Regions from separate parts of the Rhizobium sp. CIAT894 genome, predicted to be linked through region 2. Evidence: riboswitches for the same ligand, from Rfam matches in the RefSeq annotation. Region 2 holds a riboswitch; the other holds the start of a gene.
What was found. Region 2 has a riboswitch for S-adenosylmethionine ahead of RHEC894_RS02790 (O-succinylhomoserine sulfhydrylase). Riboswitches for the same ligand answer to the same signal wherever they lie in the genome.
Positions count from the first base shown of each region.

Region 1 (3,238 bases), 720 kb from region 2:
CGAGCAGCGCCTGGCGGAAATCGGTGACGCGCATCAGCGTGGCGCGCCATTCGGCGATCGGGCCGAAATTGGCGACGTACCAGCGCAAGGCGGTGTTGACCTGGTTGAAGGCGCCGACCGACATCATCAGCTGGCCGAGGGTGAGGCCGCCGGAGAAATAGGCGGGCGCGGCGACGATGATCGGGATGACGATCACCAGCCAGCCATAGCCGGCCGAAACCCAGGTGAGGTTGGTATTGGCCATGGCGAGTCGCTTGACGACCCTCAACACCGAGCTGATGTCGGTGTTGATCCGCCGGCGCTCATTCTCCTCGCCGCGGGCAACGGTGATTGCCGGCATGTTTTCATTGGCATGCATCAGCGTGAAGCGAAGCTCGGCCTCTTTCGAGAAACGGTCGGCATTGAGCTTGACCAGCTTGCGGCCGACGACCTGGCTCAGCACCGAGGCGGAGGCGGCGTAGAAAATCGCCGCCCAGACCATGTAACCGGGAATGGAGAAGCTGTGGCCGCTGATGCGGAAGATGAAGCCGCTCGAAAGCTCCCAGAGCACGCCGATGAAGCTCACCAGAAGAATGGTCGACTGCAGCAGGCCGAGAACGAGGCCGGTCGTGCTTTCGGCGAGATTGCGGGAATCCTCGTGCAGGCGCTGGTCGGGATTGACGCCGATCAGGCCGCTGGAGGCAAGCCGCAGCGCCCGCTTGCGCTTCAGCCACTGGTCGACGAGGTCGCGCGACAGGCCCTCGCGCATATAAAGCGCGGTCATCTGGTTCAGCCAGGCCTGCAGCACGTTGAGCAGCAGGAGCGAACCGGCGATCATCGCAAAGATTTCGAGCTGGTGGAAGAATTCGCCGAGGTCGCGGCGCTCCAGCGAATCGTAGAAGGGCGCATTCCACTCATTGAGGATGACCTGGCCGTACGACGTCGCCAGGATAACAAGGATCAGCACGGTCGCCAGAAACAGCACCTTGCCGCGCACTTGCGAATTCCAGAACGCTGAGAACATCACCCCGAGGCGAGATGTCAGGCTGAGATCATACCCTACCCTATCCTGCCTCCGGATTCCTGGCCTCCCCTCGATTTTATCTGCCATTACGCTTTTCCAAATCGCCCATACCCCATTATTAACATGGTGGCGTTACCGGTCTATCAACAGATTCTATCAGTCATTAAACTGTGATGATGCTTGCCTGGATCGCGCCCGCATGCATTCGCCATTGATTCGCGGTCTGACTGGGGCTAATTAAAGGGCTCCGTGGTGATTTGGCCGGCCGGCTTGCAGCCACGTTAAAAAAGTCGCTAAAGGGCCGCGTGCGGACCGGTAGCGATTTTTGTCGCCGCCGGTTTTTTGTTTTTGATCGAGTGACCGCAATGCCCATCAAGATCCCCGATACGCTGCCCGCCTTCGAAACCCTCGTTCAAGAGGGCGTGCGGGTGATGACCGAGACGTTGGCGATCCGGCAGGATATCAGACCGCTGCAGATCGGGCTGCTCAATCTCATGCCGAACAAGATCAAGACCGAATTGCAGATGGCCCGTCTCGTCGGCGCCTCGCCGCTGCAGGTCGAGCTGTCGCTGATCCGTATCGGCGGCCACAAGGCGAAGAACACGTCAGAAGATCACCTGCTTTCCTTCTATCAGACCTGGGAGGAGGTGCGGCACCGCAAGTTCGACGGCTTCATCATCACCGGGGCGCCGATCGAACTCCTGCCCTATGAGGACGTCACCTATTGGGCGGAGATGCAGCAGATTCTCGACTGGACGGAAACGAATGTCCATTCGACGATGAACGTCTGCTGGGGCGCGATGGCGGCGATCTATCATTTCCACGGCGTTCCGAAATACGAGCTGAAAGAGAAGGCCTTCGGCGTCTACCGCCACCGGAACCTGAAGCCGTCCTCCATCTATCTCAACGGCTTTTCGGATAATTTCGAGGTGCCGGTGTCGCGCTGGACCGAGGTGCGCCGCACCGATATCGAAAAATCCGGCAGCCTGGAGATCCTGATGGAATCCAGCGAAATGGGCGTCTGCCTGGTGCACGAGAAGCGAGGCCGGCGGCTCTACATGTTCAACCATGTCGAATATGATTCCACCTCGCTGTCCGATGAATATTTTCGTGACGTCAATGCCGGCGTGCCGATCAAGATGCCGCACAACTACTTCCCGCATAACGATCCGGCGCTTGCGCCGCAGAACCGCTGGCGCAGCCATGCGCATCTTTTGTTCGGCAACTGGATCAACGAAATCTACCAGACGACGCCCTTTGACGTGGAGGAGATCGGCACGGATCTCTGAGCCCCGTGTTCTTTCTGCTCCGACCGGTTGCGGTTTGGAGCAAATGCGGGCAGGTTCCGGTCCGGAACCCTATAGCGTCGCGCGTCTCTAATCAGATGCGCAAAGAATGGACGGTCGATCATGTCGGATAAGTTGGAGCGGGAAGTTTTCGGGCAGACGAAGGAAGGCGAAACCGTCTATCGCGTCGTCATCAAGGGCGGCGGGCTGACGGCCAAGATCATCACCTGGGGTGCGGTCATCCAGGATCTGCGCCTTGAGGGACATGAGGCGCCGCTACAGCTCGGCTTTGAGGATTTCGACAGCTACCCTCTCTATTCGGCCTATTTCGGCGCGACACCCGGCCGCTGCGCCAACCGTGTCGGCGGTGGCAAATTCACGCTCGACGGCAAGGATTATCAGCTCGAGCCGAACGAAAACGGCGTCACGCATCTGCATGGCGGCAGCGACAATATCGCCAAACGCAGCTGGACGATCGTCGAGCATGACGTCGACCGGGTCGTGCTGAAGATCGTCGATCCCGACGGCCGCGCCGGTTATCCCGGCAATTGCACCATCCAGGCGACGTTCCGGGTGCATGGCAATGGCGAATTGTCGATCACTTACGAATCGACCAGCGACCAGCCGACGCTCGCCAATGTCTGCCAGCACGCCTATTTTAATCTCGATGGCCGCGACGATGCGCTGGGCCACGACATCATGATCGCTGCCGACCACTATCTGCCGACCGACGAGAGGCAGGTGCCGACCGGCGAGATCCGTTCCGTCGCCGGCACGGAGTTCGATTTCCGCGAGATGGCGCCGATGAAGCGTTTCGCCGGCAGCGAGCAGGCTTTGTACGACCATAATTTCTGCCTGTCGCCCAAGCGCACCGCCAAGCGCAGCGTCGCGCTCGCCCGCAGCCTCTATTCCGGTGTGTCGCTGGAGGTGCGCAGCACCGAGCCGGGCG
Region 1 is NZ_CP020947.1:4,276,122-4,279,359, reverse strand. Features, by position in the region: gene RHEC894_RS21025 (ABC transporter ATP-binding protein/permease) at 1-1,090, opposite strand, end outside; SAM riboswitch at 1,243-1,320, shown strand; gene metA (homoserine O-succinyltransferase) at 1,369-2,292, shown strand; gene RHEC894_RS21015 (aldose epimerase family protein) at 2,413-3,238, shown strand, end outside.
Region 1: another riboswitch for S-adenosylmethionine. It lies ahead of metA (homoserine O-succinyltransferase); the one in region 2 lies ahead of RHEC894_RS02790 (O-succinylhomoserine sulfhydrylase).

Region 2 (3,238 bases):
TTTCCTACTATAGCGGCCCCGGCCTCGAGCCGATCCCGGGCAGCATCACCTATAACGGCCAGCCGCGCAGCAAGCTCACCAAATCACCACCCGGGTCCAGCTTCCCGCATGATTTTATCGACCAATACGGCCAGCAGGTAGAGGAAACCTACATCATTCAGCCCGATCGCAGCCTGATCATCGCGCACCGCCGATACAAGCCGATCCGGTTTTTTGGGGATTAGAAGAAGGCAGCTGGAGCGGGTGAAGGGAATCGAACCCTCGTATTCAGCTTGGGAAGCTGCTGCTCTACCATTGAGCTACACCCGCGATGATGCGAGATTTCCAACAGATGGGGGCCGCTGTCAAGTCGCGTCGAGTGCTGCCCGTCAGATGCGGAAGTGCTTCGAGAGTTTGAGGCCCTGGGCCTGGTAGTTGGAGCCGAGGCCGGAGCCGTAGAGGCTGGCGGGTTTTTCCTGCATGTGCTCGTAGACCAGGCGGCCGACGATCTGGCCGTCTTCGAGAATGAAGGGCACTTCGTGGCTGCGCACTTCGAGCACGGCGCGGCTGCCGCGGCCGCCGGCCGGCGCATGGCCGAAGCCCGGATCGAAGAAGCCGGCATAATGGACGCGGAATTCGCCGACCAGCGGATCGAAGGGGGTCATTTCGGCGGCATAATCCGGCGGCACATGCACGGCCTCGCGCGAGACGAGGATGTAGAACTCGTCGGGATCGAGGATCAGCTCGTTGCGGCCGCGGCTATAGAGCGGCTCCCAGAAATCATAGATGTCGTGCTGATCTTTCTTGTCGACATCGACGACGGCAGTGTGATGCTTGCCGCGATAGCCGATCAGGCCGTCCTTGTCGCCGGCGAGATCGATCGACAGCGCGATGCCGCCGCCCGAGACGTTGGGCAGCTTGCTGGCAACCAGCGTCTCGCTCTCATGCAGCTTCAACAGTTCCGGCTCGCCGAGCAGGGACTGGCCGACGCGGAAGCGGATCTGCGACAGGCGCGAGCCACGGCGCACGACGATCGGGAAGGTGCGCGGGCTGATTTCGAGATAGAGGGGGCCGGCATAGCCCGCCGGGATCTTGTCGAATTCCTGGGCGTAATCGGTGATGACGCGGGTGAAGATATCGAGGCGGCCGGTCGAGCTCTTCGGATTGGCCGAGGCCGACATGTCGGCCGGCAGCGCCAAGCTCTCCATCAGCGGCACGATGTAGACGCAGCCGGTCTCGAGCACCGCGCCTTCGGAAAGGTCGATCACATGCAGGCTGAGCCGGTCGAGCTTATCCGACACCAGATGCGAGGGGCCGGGCATGAAGCTGGCGCGCACCCGAAAAGCCTTGGCGCCCAAGCGCAGGTCGAGGCTTGCCGGCTGGATCTGGTCGCGGTCCAACTCGCGTTCGGAGATCAGACGCCCCGTTTCAAACAGCGCCGATATCGCGCGGTCCGCCAGAATTCCCGTTTCGCGAGCCATCATGCCTCATCCATCATTTGCCGCCGACAAAACCAAACTCGGGGAATTGACGCAAGCCGCCAACAGCAGTATTGCAGAATTATCCCGTGGTGATTTGGCCGGTCGGCTTGCAGCCACGTTAAACAAGTGGCTAAAAAGACCGGGTTGAAACCGGTCTGCTTTTGCGACCGGTTTTTTTGTTATGTGAAGGTGATAGCATGAGCAAGACCTGGCGCCCGGCAACCCAACTCGTCCACGGCGGCACGCTGCGTTCGCAATATGGCGAAACATCCGAGGCGATCTATCTCACGCAGGGCTTCGTCTATGACACGTCCGAGGCGGCCGAAGCGCGCTTCAAGGGCGAGACGGACGGCTATATCTATGCCCGCTACGGCAGCCCGACCAACGACATGTTCGAAAAGCGCATGTGCATGCTCGAAGGCGCCGAAGACGCCCGCGCCACGGCTTCCGGCATGGCGGCCGTCAGTGCTGCGATCCTCTGCCAGGTCAAATCAGGCGACCACATCGTCGCCGCGCGCGCCCTCTTCGGCTCCTGCCGCTGGGTGGTGGAGACACTGGCGCCGAAATACGGCATCGAATGCACGCTGGTCGACGGCCGGGATCTCGCAAACTGGGAAGAGGCGATCCGGCCGAATACCAAGGTGTTCTTCCTGGAAAGCCCGACCAACCCGACGCTCGAAGTGGTCGATATATCAGGCGTCGCCAAGCTCGCCAACCAGGTCGGCGCCAAGGTCGTGGTCGACAATGTGTTTGCCACCCCTCTGTTCCAGAAGCCGCTGGAACTCGGCGCCCATATCGTCGTCTATTCCGCCACCAAGCACATTGACGGCCAGGGCCGCTGCCTCGGCGGCGTGGTGCTATCAGACAAGGCATGGATCGATGAGAACCTGCACGATTACTTCCGCCATACCGGCCCGGCCATGTCGCCGTTCAATGCCTGGACGCTCTTGAAGGGCATCGAAACGCTGCCGCTGCGCGTCAAGCAGCAGACGCAGAATGCGGCGAAGATCGCCGATTTCCTGGCCGAGCAAGGCAAGGTCGCCAAGGTGATCTATCCCGGCCGCAAGGACCATCCGCAGGCCGATATCATCGCCAAGCAGATGACCGGCGGCTCGACGCTGGTCTGCTTCGAGCTGAAGGGTGGCAAGGAGGCGGCCTTCGCGCTGCAGAACGCGCTCGAGATCATCAAGATTTCCAACAATCTCGGCGACAGCAAGAGCCTGATCACCCATCCGGCCACGACGACGCACAAGAACCTGTCGGAAGAGGCGCGCGCCGAACTCGGCATTTCCGCGGGCACGGTGCGGCTTTCGGCCGGCATCGAGGATACCGACGACCTGATCGAGGATTTCGCGAAAGCGCTTGCCAAGGTTTCGGCCTGATCGACTGATTTAGCGGCCGGACTTCATCCGAATCCGGCCGCTGCGTGAGTGGAACAAGGTTCGCCCGTGGCGGCATTGCGAAGTAAATTAACACTGAGAATTAGGCTTAACGATCGAAAACCTTTCGATCATAGCTGTTTCATCGCCGATCAACGTTCCGTTTCTTGACGGACAGCGCCTCTTATAAGATATGGGTAACGTATCTTGACTAAGGTGCCAGGCATGTATCGCGCTTTCACAAGAGAGATCGAAGTCGTTGTCGAGCCGTTTTACCTGGAGGAGCAATCCGATCCGGAAGACGATCGCTATGTCTGGGGTTACCGGATTGTCATCAGCAACAATTCCGGTGTCGCTGTTCGCCTGGTCAACCGCTACTGGAACATCACCGACCAGAAC
Region 2 is NZ_CP020947.1:566,962-570,199, reverse strand. Features, by position in the region: gene RHEC894_RS02805 (hypothetical protein) at 1-224, shown strand, start outside; tRNA gene RHEC894_RS02800 (tRNA-Gly) at 236-309, opposite strand; gene RHEC894_RS02795 (2'-deoxycytidine 5'-triphosphate deaminase) at 369-1,463, opposite strand; SAM riboswitch at 1,537-1,615, shown strand; gene RHEC894_RS02790 (O-succinylhomoserine sulfhydrylase) at 1,658-2,842, shown strand; gene apaG (Co2+/Mg2+ efflux protein ApaG) at 3,065-3,238, shown strand, end outside.